DNA from 3 places in the Paenibacillus vortex V453 genome. Region 1 is predicted to be linked to each of the others. Evidence: riboswitches for the same ligand, from Rfam matches in the RefSeq annotation. Region 1 holds a riboswitch; each other region holds the start of a gene.
The links. A riboswitch is a leader RNA that binds a small molecule or an ion and turns the genes downstream of it on or off. The one in region 1 is predicted to bind thiamine pyrophosphate.

Region 1 (7,927 bases):
CTCCGGATGATAACCGAATGCAGCCCGTACCATTGTTCCGTACAGCCGGGACAGCTCCAGATTCCGTTTGCAGGAAGCCAGATCCATAGAGACAGAGATGATGCTCTGAACCTCGCTATGCCGGATATCCGCCACAATCGCTTCCTGATCGGATAACGAATAACGGTCCAGATGAATGTGGGTGTCTAACAGTGGAGCTCCGGCCCCTGTTTGCGTTAGTGATTTCATCGTTACATACCCTTTCTACCAAGCTTTCTCGAAGCTCTGTGGCATTGATGGAAGCTGGATGATGAATGATTATTCTGTTTACGGTTAACGTTGTTACTGTCCGCGTTCTTGCTGCTCCTCCCGCATCATGGCGGATATTTCGGTTTTCAGCGTGATGAAGGATGGATCCAGCAGAATTTCCTCACGGCGTGGACGGGGGAACGGGACCTCGATTCGTTTTAAAATGGCCCCAGGCCGCGCCGACAGAATATAGATGCTGTCGGAGAGCAGAAGTGCTTCCTCAATATGATGGGTAATCATCAGCACCGAACGGCGCGTCTCCTCCCATATATCGAGCAGCCAGCGCTGCATATCACTGCGTGTCAGTGCATCGAGTGCGCTGAAGGGCTCATCCAGACACATCACTTCCTGCGGGCTCATCAATGCGCGCAGGAAGGCGGCCCGCTGCTGCATCCCTCCTGAGAGGGTATGCGGATACGCCTTCTCGAAGCCGGCAAGTCCGGCCCGTTCCATCCAGCGCCGGGCATTTGCCCTGGCGACGGCCTTCTGGGTTCCTCTGAGCTCCTCGGGAAGCAGCACGTTGTCCTCCACCGTTCGCCAAGGGAACAGGGCAGGCTGCTGAGGCATGTAGGCAATGAGCCCTTTTTTTCCCGTTACGTCACGACCATCCATGAAGACTGAGCCGGAATCAGGAGCCGTTAAGCCACCGATGATGTGGAAAAGTGTGCTTTTTCCGCTGCCTGACGGCCCGATAATCGAGACGAATTCACCGGGCTGTACCTGAAGCGCAAGGTCATCCAGCACATGAACCTCGCTGCGTCGGTCGCGGAAGGTTTTCCGAAGGTTTCGTACCTCCAGCGCAGGCGTTCGAGAGGCTTCCACGGAGGGGGGATTAAGCCCACCCTGGACCGGCGGAGCAACTTGTTGTGTCATATCGCGAAATACCTCCTTCATTAAGGATGATCGTGTATTGGCCCATGACTGCTGGGCATTAGCTTTTCCGGTTCCAACGGATCAGCCGTTTCTCCAGCAGGGTGATAAGCAGAACCATCAGCAGGCTGAGCAGGACGATGACCAGAATCGCAACGAATACCCGATCCGTGCGGTAGCCGGATTTTTGCAGCATCATGTAGTAACCGATTCCCCGGTCGGAGCCGATCCATTCTCCGATGACCGCACCCATGACGGAATAGGTGGCCGCGATCCGAATCCCGGAGAAGATGGAGGGAAGGGCATGAGGCAGCTCCAGCTTGGTAAAGATTTGCCATGATGTAGCCCCCGCCATCTGCATGTAATTCATCATGGTGCGATCGGTTCGGGCGAGCCCGTCCAGAGCCGCAACGGCCACCGGGAAGAAGCAGACCAGGGTAATCACAATAACCTTGGGCAGCATGCCGAAGCCGAACCAGATCATGAGGAGCGGCGCAAGGGCGATAGTCGGTACATTCTGGCTAAGAATCAGAAGCGGATAAAGAGCTGTTTTGAGAAAAGGCACCATATGCAGAGCCAGTGAAATCACAAGTCCGATTGCTGTTCCGATGATAAACCCGATCAAGGTTAGCTGCAGGGTGGCTAATGTATGCTGGAAAAGACCGGCAGCACCGGTAACTGCCTCGGATCCGATCGCCGTTGGCGCAGGCAGAATAAATTTTTCGATATCGAAGATCGATACCGCCGCCTGCCATACCAGCAAAAAGAAGAGGACCGCCACAACAGGCGGCCAGACGGAGCTCCACCAGCTTCTCATGGACGATATTTCTCAGTCAGCTTATCCATGCTGATGCCGCTCGGATGATGTGCAATTTTGACCTGGGATATGATGCTGGGACTTCCCGCATTCACCAGCGCCTCATGCATGCGCTCGACGATCTTTAGCAGCTCGGAGAGTTCTCCTTCCATGGTTGTCTCCAGTGCATGGACCTCGTACTTCACACCCGAATCCTCAATAACCTTGATCGCTTCATCCACATAAGGGATGCTGTCCCGTCCACCCGGCGTCCGGGGTATCACTTGAATGCTCAAGAGGGTGTTCGCCATATATAATCCATCCTTTCGTGCAGCGATATGATTATGAAAGAGAGACAGCCTGCTGTCAGGCCGACTCTCTTCTTAATAGAAAAGACCTTATGGTTGTTCCGGTAAAAAATCATTGGTGAACGCGCGGTCTGCATCAAGCTCTTTCTCCAGCAGTTTGCGCTCAAACATCCAGTCGGCATACCCCGACCATACTTCGGCTTTCTGTTCACCCCAACGAGGCGCGTCATCCTGATAGCGGGGACTCAGCCATTTCTGGCTGGCCAGAACCAGCTCGGCATCCAGATCAGGCACGGCCTTCGAGAGCAGCGCTGCTGCATCCTCAGGATGCTCAATAGCATGGTTGTATCCTTTGGAAGTAGCCCGCATGAAGGCTTTGACAAGCTCAGGGTCCTCTTGGATCAGCTTCTCGTTGGTCACGATGACCGGCGTATAATAATCGAGCTGGTCAGAGTAGTCCTTCACATAGATCATATCAAGCGGCTCATTGCGGAGCTCGGCTTCGATGCCCGTCCAGGCGTAGAATATCCAGGCGAAATCAATGTCGCGTTTGACGGCAGTAAAATAATCGGCATCGCCCATGTTGACCATATTGACTTTGCTGACATCGGCACCGTCGATCTCCATGATGGATTTCATGACAGCTTCCTCAACGGGGGAGCCCCAGCCGCCATAGGATTTACCTTCGAAATCTCCAGCCTTCACGATCCCTTTGTCCTTGGGAGCGGCAAAGCCGGATGTATTATGCTGAATGATCGCCGCAATGGAGACGAGCGGCAAGCCTTGCGTTCTGGCGAGGGTTACCCCTTCCTGATAGCTTATGCCGAACGGCACGTTACCGGATGCGACCAGCGTATCCGTTCCACCGGCTCCCGGCTGGACGATCTGGACGTTGAGCCCTTCCTCCTCATAATATCCGAGCTCCTTCGCTGCATACAGACCCGTGTGATTGGTATTGGCGGACCAATCGAGCATCAGCTGCACGTCACGGAGTTTCCCAGGACTCTTGGCGTCTTCTCCTTCAGCGCCTGTGTTCTTGTTCTGTCCGCCTGTACCGCATCCGGCCGCAACCATCAGCAGGACACAAGCGAGAAGCAGGGGGACCCATCTTCCCTTCTTCATCGTGTCTTCTCTCCTTATGAGTTCTATTTCTATTACCTCGCAACTCCACAAAAAAAGCGCCCCGATAATCTCAGGACGCATGACGGCGTAAGTGTATAGTACGGCAAATATGGCTGCCGCAAACATTGGCTTCCTACGCTGGCATTACCCAGATCAGGTGTAAGGGTCAGTATCAAAGCGGATACACTCTCAGCCGGCTAAATTCCAGCTCCCCCGATATTTATGAAGTTTCGATCAGTACATCCGTTATTATAGTCCTAACACCAAGACCTGTCTAGTTTTCGAAAAAGGTCATGAACAGGACAGGCCTTATGTAGGGAACCGCGTTTAGGCAGCCCAAGAGTTCAGCATATGAACATTTTAAGAGATGAAATGTTGGATACCGTGCTGCGTGCGGGTTAACGCTGGAAGAACTCGATCCATTCCCCTTCGGGACCATGCACGAAGAAATAACGATAGCCGTTCGGGAGAGTGACGATTTCCTCGTCCAGATGAGGAACTTCAAGTCCTTGGACGCGTGCATACTCTTCTTCAATATCATCCGTACTGACTGCAAAATGGTGCACCGTTCCTTCCGAAGGCAGCGAGTCGCTGTAACCCTGGATAAGTTCGACTTCCGTTTCGTCACTTCCATTAAATCCGAGGAACGCGAGTTGAATGACCCCATTGGTATGAGTCAGGCGATTCTTTAGTTCAAGGCCGACTACCGACGTGTAAAACGCTATCGTGGCTTCCAGGTTTCGGACTACAATACCAACATGATCCAATCGTTTCTGTGACACTGCCATACACCCTTTCCGGTTCGTATAAGATATGAAGAATAATATCATATGATTCCTATACGTCAAGTAGGTGATTGATATAGTAACTTTTCAGGTTTTCACGTGTTTAATTGAGTGTAGTCCTTGCATTTGAAGTACACCCGTCCAGTAGAAAAACTTCATTATATAGATCTTCTAGCGATGTGCCGGATAGATGATTTTTCTTTGATTTCCTCGTCTTTACTTTTGGATGGGTAAAAAGTATCATGAGGAATAGAGAGCTTAATTCAAAAGACCTAAATCATCCATCGTGTACAAGCTTACCTTTTTGCCAAGGGGGAGTGCTTATGAGTCCAACTCCAGCAGATCATCTGTGGATTCGACTCGCCATTATATATGCATTTATTCAGATAATGACTGTTCTGTGGATGCCTGATGCTTTATCGCTTCAGCGTGTGCTAGTCATTATTGCTCCTATGGCCGCCTCCGTGTATTTAATTCGGGTCAGCCGGCGTTATAAGGCACATCTTCGCAGGTTTTGGTTTATGGTAAGTATCGGACTGATGGCCGATGCAGCGGCCCGGATCGTCTCCTCCTTTTTTTTCGGGTTCGGGAAAGAGAGCGCTTTCCAGATATCCAGCTATTTCTGGGGATTGGAAGTGATCCTGTTCGCCAGCTGCCTCATCTATTTGTTCCGGCATGTTCAAGGCCCGCTTAGGGGGCTGCGGTTTATGCTGGATATCGTCATCGTTGGCGTAACGTTCATGACGGTGGGCTGGGAGTATTTAATCAAGCCCGAACTTCAGGACAGTACGTATTCGGGGGGGACGGGAAGCGTATGGGTGGATATGCTGTTTCCGCTGTGCGGAATGGTACTTATTTTCTTTACCGTGGTGTTGTATTTTAATACCAGGCAATTAGGGAAATGGGCGGTCATTTCATTAAGTCTTGGCGGAAGCGCTTATATTATGGGTGATGCTCTGCACTTTTATCTCGTCCATTTCGTGAATCTCGAAGTTCGTGCATATCTTGATCCTTTACATACGTTATCTGTGTTTTTCATTGCTTCTGCAGGTGCACAGCCCGCTCCCGATACCGGAAATCAAACGGTGAAAGAGAGGGAACCGCGTCCTGTAGGAACCTTGATTGTCAGATATTTGCTTCCATATGGCGTGCTGGGCGGAATGTTTGCCCTCATGGCGCAGCGGTTCGGTGGCTGGAACGGTCTGTTTACCGGTCTATCCCTGTGCGTCATTCTGATTCTGTTCCGCCAGATCCTGATCCAGTATGAGAATGACCGCTTGTTACATCGACTGCATGAAAGTCTGAGGCAGAGCGAATCGCTTGCTCACCGGGATGATCTGACGGGATTGTATAATCGTCGTTACTTCAACGCAAGACTGTCCAGCTCCTTGTTAGAGGCCGATCGGACAGGATCGCGGGTAGGGCTTCTCTACATGGACATGAATCGTTTCAAAAAGGTGAATGATCGTTATGGCCACCGTGCCGGAGATCTGTTGATCCGCAAGGTTGCATGCCGCCTTCAGTCGCTGGAATCCAAAGGGATTCTGGTGTCCCGTCTAGGGGGAGATGAATTCACCGTGATGATCCAGTCGGCCGGGGAGGATCAGGAGCTGATCTGGATGGCGGAGGAGATTTGGATGCTGCTCAGCGAGCCTTATGAACTGGAGGGATATGAAGTTAGAACGTCGCCGAGTATCGGTATTGCCGTGTATCCCGATCATGCCCGGAACGATCAGGAGCTCATTGGCCGTGCGGATGCAGCGATGTATGCCGCGAAGGAGCGGAATGCCCGCTGGCACTTCGATGTGGACCGGACGATGCAGCTGCAGCTTTTGGATCAGAAGATTGAATAAGGGATGGATAACCAGAAATATCGACAATGCGTTGTTAAAAGCAATATAAGTCGATTTTTGTAGATTAAAACCCTATCATTGCACGAATCTTGCGCATTTCTCATAAAACAGGTCATAACTTCGATATAAAATCCATAAAATGCAAAGAAATCATATTCAAAATGCCGATAAGAAGCATAGTGAGAGCTAGCTTGCCAAGGAGGACGAACATGATTTGCGACAATTGCAGCACCTTTGAACCGATTGAGGACCAGGGGACCGTTCATATGAAGCCTGCAAGCGGTGAGCTTATTGGCTTGCTTGCACTGAACGGCTACACGGTACAAGAGAACAATGAGGGTTGTGCTGTGAACTATAAGGAACTTGCGGAACTAATCTCCATGATAAAGTGTCTGCAACCCCTTCCGCTGAAGATTCGTCAAGAGCTGTCCTTCTGTGTTACCGGTGGAGAAGCTCCACAGATCCGGCATACGTGGACCCCTATGCAGAAGTTCGAGCTGCAGATGGAGCATTACGATATGGTCAATGTCATTTTACATAAGCAGTTTACGAGCTATATGCAGCCCATTGTAGATCACTTTGAGCAGATCGTTGCATATGTAGTTTTTGCTTCGTCCGATAGAGGGGGGAGTCGCGTTCCAACCGTATGAGCTGTTTGAGACTGCCCGAAAAACCGGACTGCATTCTTTTCTGGACCGAGCGGCACGAACCTGTGCAATTGAAACCAGCGCAGAGTGGCTTCCTTTAGGTGTGAAACGTTTCGTAAACTTCCTGCCATCGTCGATATATGATCCTCAGATGTGTCTCAGTCATACTTTTAATACCATCGACAGGCTCCATTTGGATCCGAGGGATTTCGTGTTTGAGGTTGTGGAGACCGAGAAGATCGATGATGTGAAGCACCTCCAATCGATATTCGAGGTTTATCGCAGTCACGGGATCTCGGTAGCCATGGACGACGTAGGGGCGGGCTATTCCACGTTGGAGCAGATGATCAGGCTTAAGCCGGATTATGTGAAGATCGACCGGAGTCTTATCGACCATTGCGATCGAAATGCCGCCCAGCAGAAGCAGCTTGAAATGATCACGAACATGGCTCATGATTTCGGGGCTATGGTGCTGGCTGAAGGCATTGAGAGACGGGAGGAGTTTCATTTTTGCCGAGATATCGGGATCGAGCTCTCGCAGGGGTATCTGTTCGGTAAACCATCCGAGCGCCCTCCGCGTGATCCGCATTCTCAACTGATCTATTCATAGCCTACATAATCGGTAAATACCTGCCAAAGTGAGAATGAAGCTCGCAGCTGATTGGTGAAGCCTTGGCTTGGACCCTGCAAATACAGATACCTGCCAAGGATGAGAATGGGCCCCTTCATAATGAGAAGGGATGTTTGAGGGGCCCATTCTCTATATACAAACAAGAGCCCTGGAATAATATCCAGGGCTCTTGTTTATGGGAGGGGAAGGGACATGATGTCCCCGTTGTCCCCGTTGTCCCCGTACCGCTTATCTTGCAGCTTTTACCTCTCCAAGTCCGCTAATACTGTATTCTTTGCCGTTCACGTTCAGGACAGCAGGTGTATCCGTCTCGTTCACGATGATGGTCTCGCTGCCTTTCACGTTGACCTTCAGTCGGGATCCACGGAACATGACCTTGAAGGAGAAGGAAGACCAGTGACCCGGAATGAACGGATTCAGGTGCAATACGCCGTCTTTTACACGCAGGCCGCCGAAGCCGTGCACAACGGACATCCAGGTTCCTGCCATGCTGGTTGTATGACAGCCGTCCTCGGTATCGTTGTTATAGTTGTCGAGGTCCAGGCGAGCTGTACGAAGGTACATCTCGTACGCTTTCTCCTGATATCCAAGCTCGCATGCGAGAATGGAGTGTACGCAAGGAGAGAG
Region 2 (7,927 bases), on a different contig from region 1:
TGCGTGCTTTTTTAATCATATTCTCATTGAGATCTATGGCCGTGACTTGATAGCCCATCTCCGAAAGATGGCATGCTGTCCTGCCTGTTCCGCAGCCAACCTCCAGAATACGACTGTTTGGCTCAATCGGATAATTCTTCAGCATTCTTAAGGTAGCCTCGAATCCGCCCGGATGCGCACTGCCCATACCTAATCTGGATAGCATTTGAATGTAGTTCATTTCATCTTCCCTTCTTCCTTGTAGTCAACATGAGGGTAATCGTTTATTTACCATATGATTAAGGTACGTTTGGGGTTTTTGCTGAATTAAATATTTTGAGCCCTTTTTTTCGGGAGCTATGAGAACTACTGGGGGAAATAGCCATGAAGAAGGAACCGATGGAGGCAGCAGAGCGTGTTATCCACCGTCATTATCCCGACTGTTTGCTAGCTGTGCTTGGCGGCAGCGCAAGCAGAGGAGAACATAACGAGCAATCTGATTTGGACATCGTCATCCTTGAGCGGGACGGAGATGAGATGCGGAGAAAGACCCTGGAAGCGGATGGATGGATTGTGGAATTGTTTATATTGTCTTTGTCATCCTATCGTGAATACTTCGACGAGGGCGTGATGGCAGCCAATCCGACATTGCAGCGGATCACAGCGGAGGGTAAGGTGCTGCGCTCGTTGCCGGAAGGAGAAGCAGTCCGCGCAGAGGCCCAGCATGATTTGAATTACGGACCGATGCCATGGATGCAAACCGATATTGATGAATACCGTTACATGATTACGGAATATGTGCAGGATTTGAAGAATCCTAAGCGGGATGGCGAGAAATGGTTTACGGTGCAAAAGATCATGACGGTACTTTGCGAATTTGTACTTAGAGTGAATGGGGAATGGACAGGGGAAGGCAAGATGCTGTTTCGGCTGTTCCACCGATTCAGCACGGCATTGGGAGATCAATTGGAGGTTTCGCTTTCAGCGATGTATCGACAGGACGATCCCTCCCTCCTTCTGGCATTCACAGAGCAAGTGCTGAACCCGTTCGGGGGCATGCTTCTTGTGGGTTATGAGGAATAGATTTTGACGGGTGAGCAATAAGAGAGGTACATTAGCCGTGACGTTCGCCTTCCACGACCAATACAATAATCATGTGATTCGGTCACGTCATTCTTTAAATCCAGGAGGGATCTTCATGAGCGGAGTATATGGTGGTGGATGGGGTAATTCAGTAGGTATTATTTTGGTTCTCTTCATCCTGCTCGTAATTATCTCGAGTGCTTGGGTTTAATTCGTCAAGCTCTTGGAGCAAATCGCAAAAGCCCGGCATGCGCCGGGCTTTTGCCTGTTATATAGAAGTGATCACGGTCTTGGCTTGGCTGATGGACTGTGTGCAGACACGACTGCGGTCATGACAAGGTGACTGCTGTCCGATTGGATCGCATGCAAAAACGCATCTTCGAGGGATTCAAACACCTTGGAGATGGAGCCGTCCAACCGGCTGGCATAGTGAACGCTTCCGGCGAACGTTCCTTTTTCCTTAGCCCGATGCACCTCTTTATAGATAACATCCATGTAATGGTCTGTACCCAGTGGATAAAGGGCAAATTGGCTGGCTGTATCTATATCGGCATTCTTCCCAATCTCGCGATTCAAACGCTCCGAATCCTCTGACATATATACATCGGCTTCCGTATCACCAGGGCAGCCAATAGAATAAGTTCCGTTAAAGATGGTGTGCACACCGCTTGCTGCCGCATAAGCAAAAATCGCCCTCGTTACATCAAATACATGCTCCGCCCGTCCACGAATACAGGTGCTCACATCATCCGTCTGAATCCATACCTTCCCCGTGTTGACGGATTTCAGCGCGTCCATAATGACTTCCACAAATCGGTCAGTCATCGGAAACACCGAGAATCGGCATCCGACGATGCGACTGGTTCCACATGTTAGCTCACTCATTGTTGTTATCCTCCCCTATGATATAAATCCACGCAAAAAAACCGCACCCCGTGAAGAAAGTGCAGTTATGCCTACGTGAAAAAGTATAAACATAAATGCTACACTTCCCCACGCTAGTATGACCTAGATCGGGTGATAAGGGTTAACGGCAGCACGCCGTCTCTCAGCACATGGCACCCCTAGTACAGCCAACATGATATGCAGTTGGTTCCGGAACTATTGCCAGTTCAGGAAGACAAAGGTTTCTTGCTTGTGTTATTGTATCGTTTTGCCGGAAGATTTTCAATCATTCGATTTTTTTTTCGACATTGATCCAAATTGATGCAACCGATGAAAGACCAGACGCATCATAGTTATAGAGGGGGGGAGATGGCCTGGATGTCATACAGCGTTTAAAACAAAAAGAAGAGGCGGCTCTCCGGGAATTGATGGAACAGTATGGAGATTATCTGCTTCGCACGGCGGTATTGCTGCTGCGTGACCGTCAAGCGGCTGAAGAGGCCGTTCAAGATACCTTTATCCAGGCGTTCGAGAATATCGCTCAGCTTCGTGACGGCGACAAACTTCGTAGCTGGTTGACCCGAATTGCAGTGAATCGATGCCGGATGCGGCAGCGAAAATGGGATTGGCGTCATATTTTTCCCATGCCGAGGATGGACCAGCATGTAAACGAAAGTGTACCTGCCGTGGATGAAATGCTGGGCGTCCATTGGCGTGAGGCTGAAATGATCAAATCAGTGCAGCAGCTGCCCTATACATACCGAGAAGTGATGACGCTCTATTATTATAATGAGTTGGGTGTTCAAGAAATTGCAGCGCAATTGCAGCTGAATATAAACACGGTTAAGGCACGTTTAATGAGAGGGCGGCATAAACTCCGGCAGATTGTTGTCGAGAAGGGGGAGAGCGATGCGTAGCGAAGAACAGGAAATGGCCGAACAACTAAAGCAGGAGCTGGAGGAAATTCGATTCCTAGGCGCAGAGAAGGTGATTTCTCGCACATTTCCAAAATCCAGCCGCGAACGTTTGTCTTCCTTGTGGAATAAGGAAGTAGAAATTTCTGCTGCCGCAATTGGTTATTTTGGCGCAGCAGCGGCCGTTCTGCTGCTCGGAGGTTTGTTATGGAGGGAAGCAATTGTGAAACCTGCTGTTTCCGTGCCCTTGCAGGTGAGCAATGAACTGCTTGAAGCCGGGGGGAATTATTACTGGAAGGATCAGTACGAGAGGATGGTGGCCAGACTTGAAAATTCGGGTCAAGATTAAACACCTGGTGTTTGGGGTTTCGGGTTTAATCCTCTTTGTTATGATGGTATCTATGCTCACCCCTCGAATAGGGCTGCTGATTGCGGAGAAGCAGATTGAACAAGGCCAAGCTGAGGGGATAGCCAAAGTCATTGACCTTATTCATGAAGAAAGCAGCAGCAACCGGAAATGGGAGATGATCGAGAAGTATGTGATTGTGCCTAGAGCAACAGAGCTAGCTCATCGGTTTGATGTGTTTATTAGTCCGGGGTTCACCAGCACAGGAGGAAGCGCCGATCAGCAGATTCGTTTTACTGAGGATGAACGTTTGCCGCTGCTGAATCAATATGTGCTGGGAGCGCCAGCCGGAGAATATATGAAATATGCCGCAATAGACCTTGCGGAGCATTATTCGATGAATGGTGATGTGGAGGGAGCAGCGGATATATTGGAAACCGCTATCCAAAAGTTCGGGGATCTGAGCAGCGGATATTCTCCGGAGCCTGTTCTTTATTCCTATCAGCATGAATTGGTGCTGGAGCTTGCGAGCCTCTATGACAGGCTGGACCAGCCTGATCAGGCGGCGCTGCAATATGAGCGATTAGCGAAAGTCCTTTCTGGAGATTGGAAGGACATCCATAGTAAGGCCCTTTTATATCACTCGGAAATGCTCCTGCGTCGGGGGAGCCCCCAAGCCGCTATGGACGTGTTGAATCGGATATCAGAAGGGTCCGGCGGGAACTTTGCAAATTCGGATATCTCAAAACGGGCGAATCAGCTGAAAGGACGGCTGAAGAGGATTTTAGACGGAGAGACCTTGTCAACGGTAAGCGGAACCTTGCGAAATCGTGAGGGGGATCCGATTCCATTCGCAGGTGTATTTTTACGTAAAAACAACGATCTGAATCACAGTCTGCTGTTAAGCGAACCGTACCAAATGCTGACAGACGCGAACGGTCGCTATCATTTCGAGGGTGTAGAGCCCGGCAGGTATCAACTCGGCATTGGTTTGAATTATGAACAAATCAATGGCAGAACGTGGCCTGTAGAATCGGGGGATTGGGTGGAGGTCGCCCCGGAATCGACACGACGGATTGATGTCACGCTGCAGCCATTGATTCAATTGACAACTCCAGTAAACCATGATGAGATACGCGGCGACATGATCTATTTTGAATGGGAGGCTATACCCGAAGCCGCCTACTATAAACTGAGTGTTGGTATCGAATTTGGCAGCGGATCGATGATGACGGCGATGGATAACTATATTGAAGGGAATTCGCTGCGGGTTGCTGTTCAGGATCTGTATGATCTCAGAATCGGACTTTCCTACGAGGATCCGTATGATTGGACGACCGTTGCACCTGAGAGTGTGCTTGGTTACTCCAACCCAGAGGCTCCCTATTTCTGGTCGGTGGATGCTTACAAGGAAGACGGCACGAAGTTAACAAGCAGCAGCGGCTACCGGCTCAATGAGAGCACCATGGGTTATTTACCGTATTTCTTGTTAAAAGGTCGTGAATTGACGCCGGAGGACCAGCTGGTACTCGAACGTAAATATGATGAAGCGCTCGCGGCCTATAACGATAATGTGAGCTCGCATCCAGAAGATATTCACAGCTTAAGGATGAAACTCCGATTGCAACAGATCAAGGATCAGTTGTCCAAGGATGTAGATAACAGAAGTTCAGAGGAAACCTTATCCACCCTGCAGGAGATGATCGAACGGCATCCGGCACCAAGCTACCTGATGGATTTGACGAATTACTTCTATAATAATGAAGATTGGGACAGTTACAATCCGGCATTCGATCGGTACTCCTCTGTACGGAGCGAAAGCGAGGATCATTCCTATACCGATTCTCTCCACGCAACAGCGCTTATGAAGCAGGGCAGGCTGGAGGAGGCGGAGAGATGGTTTGCGCGGGTGATCCGACAGGATAAATCCCACCGTTTTATCGGCAATTACCTCGCCGTTCATATGCTGCACAGCGGTTCGCTGGAAAGCACGCTGCAATTGGCCCGGAAATATCCGGAGCGCATGATGTCAAGCGATACGGATTGGGCTGTTCTGGTGGAGCGAATGCTCGATCGAATCTGAGGGAAACTCAGGCTATACCGAGATACTGAAAGAGAAATTGCAATGGGGCATGAGCGGAGAGCGGGATGCCATTCAGTTGTGGACGCCGGGAGAGGACTTCCAAGAGATCAAGCCATTCCTTCAGGCCTTATTACATGTTGATTAAGTAGAGTCGCAGTTTCACTGCTGGATAAAGTGTCTGTATGAAAAAAGGCCGCCTATCCAAGTTATCAAAAACTTGGGTGGACGGCCTTTTCCGCTAAGGACTTAGCTGTATACTTTCACGCGATCTTCAATCGGCGCAAATTCTTTTTCGCCTGGTTCAGCAACCGGTTTACCGAAAGGCATTTGAGCGATCAGTTTCCAGCTCTCTGGAATGTTCCATTCGGATTTCACCTTTTCGTCGATCAATGGGTTATAGTGCTGCAGTGATGCACCCAGGCCCTCTGCCTCCAGGGAAGTCCATACCACGAATTGCAGCATGCCGTTGGATTGGTTGGACCATACCGGGAAGTTGTCTGCATACAGCGCAAAGTTTTGCTGCAGGCCTGTAACGACGTCATTGTCCTCGAAGAACAGTACTGTACCGTATCCAGCGCGGAATGCGCCCATTTTTTCAGCCGTGGATTTGAATGCTTCTTCGTTACCGACAACTTCTTTCAAGATGCCCTCGGTCAGGTTCCACAGCTTGTCATGCTGTTCGCCGAGCAGTACAACGACACGTGCGCTTTGGGAGTTGAAGGAAGACGGAGTGTACTTAACAGCTTCGTTCACAATTTCCTGGATACGCTCGTCCGAAATGACAGGGTCCTTGCTGATAGCATAGTGGGAGCGACGATTTTTGAGTGCAGTTGAAAAATCTTTAGACATAAGAAAAAACCTCCTGATGTAATGGTGTTGCATAAGCCTGATAAGAAGATGTCCTTTAATTCAGGTAAATATGCATTTTAGTGAAGCATTTTGCTCATAATCATTATTCCATATCAACTAACAATTTGTTAGAAATAGATATTTATGTTAGCATGTTAATATAATGAGTTGCAAATGTCAACAATTCAGAACGAAACTCAGAACTAAAAGTTTATCTTTAATACCCGCTTACTGAGAATTAAAACACTTATTTAAGGTCAGTCCTCTGATAGCTTTACACGATATGTCGAAACTTCATATCATGAACAAATCGTGAACAAATGATACGCAGATGAGAAAAATTAAATGATTTTGATTCTCAATTAGGGTTGTCGAGTGATAATGAGAGTGATATAATGCATATCAGAACGCAATTGATAATCAATCTCAGTGAGAAGCTGATGAGATTGCGGACTGTCGGATATTCAGAGACATACGCATAGAAGGAAGAGCCATGAAGATTAGATACTTATTTGCAGCCGTTGTGGTACTCTCCATAATCTCATTATTTATTGGAGTTAAGGACATTTCACCACTGGAACTGTTCTCCATGTCAGAACAACAACAACATATTATGCTTGTCAGCCGGATCCCGAGGCTTGTCAGTCTTATACTGGCAGGGGTCAGCATGAGTATCTGCGGATTGATCATGCAGCAGTTAAGTCGCAACAAATTCGTGTCACCGACAACAGCGGGTACGATGGATTCCGCGAGACTTGGAATTTTGGTTGCCATGCTGGTCTTCACAACAAGCGGTCCACTAATCAAGATGCTTGTGGCATTTGTATTCGCACTAGCGGGAACCTTCATCTTTATGAAGATCCTGGACCGGATCAAGTTCAAGGACGCCATCTTTATTCCCCTCGTTGGACTGATGTTCGGTAATATTGTTAGTTCGATAGCAACCTTCTTTGCTTACAAATATGATCTTATTCAGAATATGTCCGCATGGCTCCAGGGTGATTTCTCCATGATCATCAAGGGACAATATGAAATGCTATATATTAGTATCCCGCTTGTCATTCTGGCCTACCTGTTCGCTAACAAGTTTACGGTAGCCGGGATGGGAGAGGAGTTTGCAACGAACCTTGGTCTCAAGTACCGGAGAGTTGTGAACCTGGGATTGGTCATTGTAGCGCTGGTCACCGCATCCGTCGTTCTAACCGTCGGCGTGATTCCTTTTCTCGGTCTGATCATACCTAATATCGTTAGCCTGTATCTGGGAGACCACTTGAAAAAAAGCCTTTCGCATACCGCGCTGCTGGGGGCCGGATTCGTATTGTTCTGTGACATCCTTGGCAGGATCATCATTTATCCCTATGAGATTCCAATCAGCCTGACCGTGGGCGTCCTTGGAAGCGGTATATTCATTTTCTTACTGATGAGGAGAAAGGCTTATGACTTATAAAGCCAAAATCGGCCTGTTGGCCGCGGCGGCAATCATCCTGGTGGCAGTCTTTCTGTTCATTGATCTTGGCAGCAATTGGGACTACGCGCTTCCGAGAAGGATCAAAAAGGTGCTTGCTATTATTCTGACCGGCGGAGCCATTGCTCTGTCTACCACGGTGTTTCAAACGGTCACGAATAACCGGATACTAACGCCGAGTGTTATGGGATTGGATTCCTTATATATTCTTATCCAGACAACGGTAATCTTCGTCTTTGGATCGTTTACGCTGTACAAACTGGGCAGCAATGTGAACTTCCTGATTAATGTCGGAGCCATGATATTGTTTGCTGGAGTTTTAT
Region 3 (7,927 bases), on a different contig from region 1:
CAGGCATGTTATCCACCAGCAAGGAGTAAACAACCTCGTCGCCAATACGCTCCGTCAGAAACTGAAGCTCCGGATTCTGAAACACGAATCCGATTTGACGGAGCTGCTGCTCTCTCTTCTTCCGCACCTTTCTCGCCTTGCCTTGCACAACCTCTTCCCCGCAGAGCACGTAGGTCCCTTGCGCGCGCAGCAGTCCCATCAGACTGAGAAGAAACGAGCTTTTCCCCGCTCCGTTCGGCCCTACCACCGCAATAAATTCTGCCCGATAAACTTCTGCCGAAGGGAGAGAAATCACAGGTTTATCCCATCTCAGTCCCTTGAAATCCTCTAAACGGATCACAGGCTCCCCATCTAAAGGGTAAGGCAGGGCAGCCTCGTGCAGGAGATTCCCCAGATCTTCGCCATAGGCATCAACCGGAGCAAACAATTCCCGGCCGGCCCGGGTCTGAGCATAATCTTCCCACACGCCGGGATACCAGATTCCATAGGATTTAAGCTCGCACTCATACTTAGCAAATACTGCCGCCGGCGGTCCATCGCCCAGAATAACGCCATCCGGACTGAACAGAACGACACGATCCACGTATTTCGCCATCTCTTCGATCCGGTGCTCGACGATGATCAGTGTACGTCCTTCCGATACGGATTTCACCGCATCCCAGATCTGCTCCCGTCCTTCCGGGTCAAGCAGTGCGGACGGCTCGTCAAGGAACAGCACCTCCGGCTCCAGCAGCAGGGCGGAAGCCAGCGCCAGCCTCTGCTTCATCCCTTGCGACAGATGGCCGATCGGCAGATGAAGCTCCTCCAAATTCAGCCCCACCTCATGCAGCGCCGCTTGCATCCGTTCCTTCATCTCGTCTCGGGGAATACTCAGATTCTCCTAGTACAAAGGCCAGCTCCTCATCCACATACGGCATGCAAAACTGCGTATCCGGGTCTTGAAATACGTATCCCCAGGAGCGCGGGACAATCTGTGCCTCACACTTCATTGGCACTTCCGTAGCGCGGGGAATCATTCCGCTAAGCACCTGGAGCAGCGTGGATTTGCCGCATCCGCTCGGACCAAGCAGCAGCACCTTTTCCCCACGGGCTGCCGAGAACGAGAGATCTTTGAACATCAGCCTCTCTTCCCCGGGATACTTCAAGCGCAGTCCCTCCACCTGCACAGCCTGCTCCTGTTGAACCTCAGCGGACTGAGCCGGAAATAGGCTTACCGTGGCATTAGACATGGCGCGCATCATCCAGCGCTTCGTAATCCTTCTTCGACGCGGGACGCAGCAGTGACGTTACGCCTGTACGATCCAGCGCCTTGGCCAAGAGCAGCATTAACAGACCTGCAATAACTGCACCGCTGATTACCCGCATACCATATTTGGCCAGGAACATCCATGTCTGCAGATCGTCCGTATAGCTGTAATAGAAGTCCATTATCATCGAACCGATGGCCGCTCCGGCCCCGGCAATCACCAAGGTCCACGCTGAGGTACTCCGATAGCGGAGCGCCGCGAATACCAACTCCGCCCCCAGTCCTTGAATCAAGCCATATAACAATAGAGTCAATCCCCAGCCGCTGCCAAACAGCACCTCCACGTGGGCCGCAGCCACTTCCGCGATGATGGCCACGCCCGGCTTGCGAATTAACAAATAAGCCAGCGTAGCTGCCGCAAACCACATGCCGTAGAGCAGCTCATCCGCTTCAAAAAACAACGGTTTAAAAAGATTATAGACCGACCCCCAGAAGTGATAAATCACGCCAAACACAAGCGATACCAGCACCGTCACCAAAATATCGCTTAACCGCAGCCCTCTTCTGGGCTGAACCCCCAACTTCTCTTGCATTGATGTTCCCATAACAACCTGTACCCCTCTCCACCGCTATTTTTGTGTAAACACAACAAAAAACCGTCTGGAAAAACGCGCAGACGGAAAAATAGGCCCTATGTAGGCAGGGTCGGATATTCTCTACGCTGGCATTACCCAGTTCAGATTAACGGTCAACAGCGGATAATAGCTGCAATCTCAGCCTGATTCACTCAAGCCCCCGTATTCCCTATTCGGTTTTATGTTAATTTTAAAATACAGGTCCGCTCCAGAATTTGCAAGAACCTTTTTTCAAATATGGCTATTTATTGATTTCCATCTCATTCTATGTCAATATCAGAGTGATTGGCTTTTCCACCATCGTTATATTGCTTACACCTATGCACAAAGGAGAATGACATGGCTAAACAATTGCTGCGTCTGATGACTGAGCTCTCCTCCCGAAAATGGTTGTCCCGAATGATGGGGCATTGTTCCCACAGCCGGCTGAGCCGTCATCTAATACCTGCATTTATACGAATCTATCAAATTCCGGCTCATGAAGCGGAGAAAGAGATCCACGAATACCGCTCATTGAACGAGTTCTTTTCCCGCCGGTTAAAAATAGGCCTGCGTGCCATCGATGACACCGTCGATGCCATGGTAAGCCCTGTCGATGCCACTATTTCAGCAATGTGCGCCATTCATGCCGGCACCATTCTGAGTGTCAAGGGACAGGATTACACCCTGAGCGAGCTGCTCGCGAAATCCCCGAGAATGGAAAACTATATAAACGGTTATGCATTCGTATTGTATTTAAGCCCAACAGATTATCACCGCATCCATTCACCCGTAACCGGTGTTCAGGCGGAAAGCGAGCATCTGAAGGGGAAGGTTTACCCCGTGAATGACTTTGCGATGACCCATATCCGAACTGTGCTGAGCCGCAATGAGCGTCTCATTACCTACATTGCCCATGAATTCGGAGAAGTTGCCGTGGTGAAGGTGGGCGCAATGAACGTGAGCAGCATCCGTTACGCCGATGAGAGCGTTAAGAAATGGCAGATCGGCGATGAACTCGCGTATTTTGAATTCGGCTCTACCGTTGTGCTTTTGACGGAGAACGGCACGTTTAGCCCTCGCGGCGACCTGGAGCCCGGCTCCAAAGTAAAAATGGGAGAATTACTCGGTTTGCTGCACCCCTCCACGGCCAAAAAAGGGTAATTCCTGCCGCCCCAGCGCACATGACAAGTTAAGGCATTCGATCATTAGCAGCATGAATGATTAACGTCTGCCCAGCATCCGATAAATCATCTGCTGAAACCACCGGTCCGGCAGCAATCCCTTAATCCATGCGGTTATACGCGTGCCTTGGGGCAGCTTATATCGGAATCTCGGTTTGGACATGGAGGCAATCCTTGCCACGAGCTTCGCCACCTCCAGCGGATTTCCGCTTCCCCTGGCTGTCCGCTCGGAATAGTCCAGCACACCCTTCAGCATGTCGCTGTAGGGTGACCCTTCCTTCACCTCTAATTCACCAAAGCTCTTATTCCAGATCGGTGTGCCATAAGCACCTGGCTGAACCAGCACAACGTGCATGCCGAAGGGCATAAGCTCCAGCGACAGGCTCTCCCCGAATCCTTCAATCGCAAATTTGGAGGAAGCATACGGTCCATAACCCGGGAAGCCGACCACGCCGCTGATGCTGCTCATGAGAATAATCTTGGAATTCTCGGTCCGGCGCATCAGCGGCAGCATGTGCTGTGTCACAGATACCGTTCCGAAGAAATTCGTCTCCATCTGTCTTCTCCACCCACTCAGCGGCACTTCCTCCACCATTCCGCCTACCGCTTCACCAGCATTGTTCACCAGCACATCCAATCGACCAAACCGCTGCTCCAAATGCAGGGCAACCGCCCGTACCTGCTCTTCATCGCATATATCCAATCGAACCCGATGAATTCGCTCTGCAACACCCGCCTGCTCCGCGCGGGTCATCAGCTCTTGAGCCGCCTCCGGTCTGCGAAGCCCTGCAGCCACATCATATCCCGCTTGCGCCAGCTCCAGGCTGATAAGCAGCCCAAAGCCGCTGGAGGCCCCCGTCACCAATGCCACTTTTCCTGTCCCTGCAATCACCAACGGTTCACCACATATTCCGTACTTGCCACCAACAACGTCACTCCCATCACCTTTCTATTCCTTCAGAATACCTTACCAACAAACTTACTCCCTTTGGCCTCAGCCGAACAAACTTTATGTATATGCTTAATATATCAAATTTCCGTTGTATGAATAGGTCTGGCACCCGAAGGTACACATAAGAAAAAAATACCTATCGCGTACTCTATATATACGAGAAAAAGGGAGCCGGTTAGCTCCCTTTGCGGTTCATCCTGAGAAAAGCATATATGAAATCGGGATTCAACATCACCCGTATGAAGGCCAAGGCTCATTAAAACCACACATCCTGATGATCCTGATTCGCTGTCTTCATGCGGCGCAAGCGATTTCTGAATATACCGCAGCCACCGCGGCTGAAGAAACGACCGCGCACCCGTCTTCTTGGGCTCATTCCCCTCTCCCCCCTTCATAAAATTAAACTGTACGTCACATTTACCCTAAAGCGCTTACTATGAAACCCATAAGCCCCTTCCATCAAGCAGGTAAGTTATGGAAGGGTGGGGGAATCACCGAATTTCGGATGGGCTCTTGCCCGTATACTGTTTAAATTGACGGCTGAAGAAGAAAATGTCCCGATAGCCCAGCGCGTCGGCTACTTCCGTGACATTCATCCCTTGATGCAGCAGCAGATGCTGTGCCCGCTCGATCCGCATCTGAATGATGTAGGATTGCACCGGCGTACCGATCAGTTCCTTGAACTTGATCGAGAAGTAGCGGGGGGACAAACCCGCTCTCGCCGCCAAATCCTCTACCCGATGGGGAACCCCCGGATGCTGACGGACGTAATTCGCGATTTCATGGATCGCCTCTGACAGCTGATTGCTCGCTTTTTTGACAACGGGCTCATCCAGGTCCACACGCAGCAGATGAATCATCAGCTGCTTGAGAATCAGCTGACCCTCCTCCAATGCCCCGTAAGGCTTGTCCAGATACAATCGCACGTATCGTGCCAGCAAGTATTCAAAATCCATCGTTTCCGTCAGCTGGCGATACGGCGCAGGGATGTCTTGGACCGGATCGGTCACGTCAAAATGGATATATGTCAATACGAGCGGCTTCTGCGGATTATGCGTTGCACTCGTATGATCTCCAGGTCGGAACAGGAAGCAGCTTCCTTTTCCCACGGTAAAAGGCTCGTCATTCACCTCGACTGTGCCTTCCCCGCTCCATACATAGAACAAATCATAGTTCTGCATGGGTCTTTCGCGTTTCTGCCATTTCCAGCCCGGCTCACAGACGATTTTGGCAAGCGCAGGCATGATTATAAAAGAAGACGGCGATGCATTCAGCATCACGTCATTACCCCCTCATCTCATTTCTTGAAAATTATCTCTTTTCCATCATACCCGGTTTTTAAGTTTTTTGCATGTCCAGCCATGCCAAGGCTATTCGTCTAACCCCTTCCTCAATCATAGAAGCATCTAAATGCGAGAAGCCAAAGCAGGCGGCAGGCGGTCCAGGCGTGAGGTGATAGACCGCAGCATCCCGAAACATAACCCCTCGATTACGGGCTGCATCCCGCAGCGCCGCATACTCTTCCCCCGATCGCAGCCAGTTCGCGTACACGTGCAGACCTGCATCACCGGAGTGCAGGCAGAACAGATCGGAGGCATAAGCATCCATCGCTTGGTGAAGCGCCTCGTACCGCGCACCGTACAGCCTCGTCATCCTTCTTAGATGCCGTCCATAGCCACCTCTTACAATAAAACGCGCAAGCGCACGCTGCTCCAGTACGGCAGGCGAGATCGGCTCGTACAGAGCCTTGGCCTGCACGACCGCCTCTACCAGGCTTGGGGGCAGTACAGCATAACCGATGCGAAGCCCGGTAAACATCGTTTTGGAGAAGGAACCGACAAAGATGACACGTCCCTCGTCATCCAGCATTTTCAAGGGCTCGATTGGCTTGCCGCCCCAGCGGAATTCACTGTCATAATCATCCTCAATGATAAAGGCTTGACGGCTTCTCGCCCAATTGAGCAAAGCCCTTCTCCGCTCCAGCGGCAGCACAGCACCTGTCGGGTACTGACGACTGGGGCTTACGACCAGCAGCCCGGCATCCCAATCACGCGGAATCAGTCCGGCCTCGTCAACCGGGGAGGGCAGCGGGATTCCGCCGCTAAGGCTTACACCCCGGTGGATTCCCTGATATCCCGGATCTTCCATGACCACATGATCACCAGGATCCACAAGCAGTTGAAATAACAGAACAAGCCCCTGCATCGATCCGCTGAAGATGACAATATGCTCGGGATCGACCTGGATTCCTCTTGTAAAGCGCAAGTGCCCGGCAATCGCCTGACGCAATTCCGTATCTCCCTCGGGCGGCGCTCCGCTCTGGAGCTGCGTTCCTCCGCTTCCGCCCGCGTAGGACAGGGCACTCCTCCATTCCGAATACGGAAAATCTTGAATGGGCATCCTTGCATTCGCGAATGAGATCGTACCTAGGGGAGGCTCTTGAATCGACATGAGAGCAGAGGCATATTCCCCGCTCTTCTCCATTAATCGCTGACCCCAAGCCGAGAGAACGGGTGCGCGATCTGCCGCCGGCGGCTGGTCTATCATAGCAATCCCCTTAGCCACATAGGTTCCACTGCCCGGTCTGGATACAACATACCCTTCTGCCATGAGCATGTCATAACTTTGTGCGGCTGATCCTCTGGACACCCCGTACAGCTTCGCCAGCTCCCGGGTTGCAGGAAGACGGGTTCCTTCCGGCAGCTTGCCGCTGTGTATCGCAGTACGAATGGCGTGATATAAAGCCAAATATTTATATCGATATTGTTCCACATACGTTTCGAAAGGCAATCCCAGCTCCATGTTACCTACTCCTCTAACCTTCGTAAGATTGGACTATATAAATTACTCTAAATTGGCGCTTTTTCCTTGTCAATGTTCATCGTATGCTGTTATTCAAAATGATAGAGGGAGAGTTTAATCATGAGAAGAGACGAATTTGCGATGAAAGACCCACATGAGGTCGAGGATTTCCTGAATGGCATGAGTTTTGGTTTCCTTGGAACGACGGATGAGGCGGGAATCCCTCGCGTCACCCCCTTGAACTTCGCCTATGTCAACGGTGCATTTTATTTCCACGGCAGCCGAATGGGTGAGAAAATGGAGCATCTGCGCCGAACGCCAGCGGTCTGTTTTACCGTTGCCGACGAATATGCCCTCATCCCTTCTTATTTCTCCGATCCGGAGATGGCATGCCCGGCCACGGCTTTTTTCAAAAGTGTAACGGCTGTCGGAGAGGTGATCCTCGTCGATGATCTGGAGGAGAAAGCACTTGCGATGGAGGCTTTAATGAAAAAGCTGCAGCCTGAGGGCGGGTACCGCACCATCGATGCAAGCGACCGGGCTTATATTCCCAGACTAAAAGGGGTAGCCGTCATTAAACTTGCTCCGCAGCGAATGAGTGCCAAATTCAAGTTCGGTCAGAACCTGAAGCCGGAACAGCTGAACTCGGTCGTAGAGGAGCTTGAGTGCCGGGGAAAACACCGGGATGAGGAGACCGCGGAACTTATGTGCAAGTATCATCCTGTACCGCGTTAAAGCATTACATTTATCCGTGACGGTTCCAGGGGTAGGTGGTATAATGTTAGGCAATGAAAACGTAAAGGTAACACGTCATCTGCTCTCACGTTAACCAAAAGCAATCGGAAGGAAGGAATCAGTTCATGAACCCATTGGTTGGTCAATTGAATGAAAAAATGCAAGCTGGCAATCCGCATGTATACGACATGCTCTCCACACTCGGCAAAGAAATTTACTTCCCGAAGGAAGGCATCCTGAGCCAATCTGCGGAAGCAACGAGTCATGCGAAAAAATATAACGCGACGATCGGTATTGCCACCGAAGGTGGAATCCCGATGCATCTTGGCGTCATCCAAGACAAACTTTCGGCTTACCAGCCGAAGGATCTGTACCCGTATGCCCCGCCGGCAGG

Region 2: another riboswitch for thiamine pyrophosphate. It lies ahead of PVOR_RS20860 (YkoF family thiamine/hydroxymethylpyrimidine-binding protein); the one in region 1 lies ahead of PVOR_RS04780 (ABC transporter substrate-binding protein).
Region 3: another riboswitch for thiamine pyrophosphate. It lies ahead of PVOR_RS26055 (ECF transporter S component); the one in region 1 lies ahead of PVOR_RS04780 (ABC transporter substrate-binding protein).

What each region holds. Positions count from the first base shown of each region.
Region 1 is NZ_ADHJ01000009.1:178,438-186,364, forward strand. Features, by position in the region: gene PVOR_RS04760 (TatD family hydrolase) at 1-228, opposite strand, end outside; gene PVOR_RS04765 (ABC transporter ATP-binding protein) at 322-1,161, opposite strand; gene PVOR_RS04770 (ABC transporter permease) at 1,220-1,975, opposite strand; gene PVOR_RS04775 (thiamine-binding protein) at 1,972-2,265, opposite strand; gene PVOR_RS04780 (ABC transporter substrate-binding protein) at 2,353-3,384, opposite strand; TPP riboswitch at 3,498-3,609, opposite strand; gene PVOR_RS04785 (VOC family protein) at 3,783-4,172, opposite strand; gene PVOR_RS04790 (GGDEF domain-containing protein) at 4,493-6,022, shown strand; gene PVOR_RS32960 (hypothetical protein) at 6,232-6,672, shown strand; gene PVOR_RS32965 (EAL domain-containing protein) at 6,629-7,279, shown strand; gene PVOR_RS04800 (glycoside hydrolase family 65 protein) at 7,529-7,927, opposite strand, start outside.
Region 2 is NZ_ADHJ01000037.1:643,714-651,640, reverse strand. Features, by position in the region: gene PVOR_RS20870 (class I SAM-dependent methyltransferase) at 1-220, opposite strand, end outside; gene PVOR_RS20865 (nucleotidyltransferase domain-containing protein) at 364-1,062, shown strand; gene PVOR_RS29810 (YjcZ family sporulation protein) at 1,178-1,273, shown strand; gene PVOR_RS20860 (YkoF family thiamine/hydroxymethylpyrimidine-binding protein) at 1,345-1,947, opposite strand; TPP riboswitch at 2,036-2,138, opposite strand; gene PVOR_RS20855 (RNA polymerase sigma factor) at 2,322-2,864, shown strand; gene PVOR_RS20850 (hypothetical protein) at 2,857-3,210, shown strand; gene PVOR_RS20845 (carboxypeptidase-like regulatory domain-containing protein) at 3,188-5,290, shown strand; gene PVOR_RS20840 (nitroreductase family protein) at 5,537-6,139, opposite strand; gene PVOR_RS20835 (ABC transporter permease) at 6,633-7,586, shown strand; gene PVOR_RS20830 (iron chelate uptake ABC transporter family permease subunit) at 7,576-7,927, shown strand, end outside.
Region 3 is NZ_ADHJ01000049.1:103,526-111,452, forward strand. Features, by position in the region: gene PVOR_RS26050 (ATP-binding cassette domain-containing protein) at 1-853, opposite strand, end outside; gene PVOR_RS32910 (ATP-binding cassette domain-containing protein) at 822-1,229, opposite strand; gene PVOR_RS26055 (ECF transporter S component) at 1,222-1,851, opposite strand; TPP riboswitch at 1,943-2,055, opposite strand; gene asd (archaetidylserine decarboxylase) at 2,221-3,024, shown strand; gene PVOR_RS26065 (SDR family oxidoreductase) at 3,085-3,936, opposite strand; gene PVOR_RS26070 (helix-turn-helix domain-containing protein) at 4,488-5,273, opposite strand; gene pdxR (MocR-like pyridoxine biosynthesis transcription factor PdxR) at 5,335-6,798, opposite strand; gene PVOR_RS26080 (pyridoxamine 5'-phosphate oxidase family protein) at 6,919-7,533, shown strand; gene PVOR_RS26085 (aminotransferase class I/II-fold pyridoxal phosphate-dependent enzyme) at 7,659-7,927, shown strand, end outside.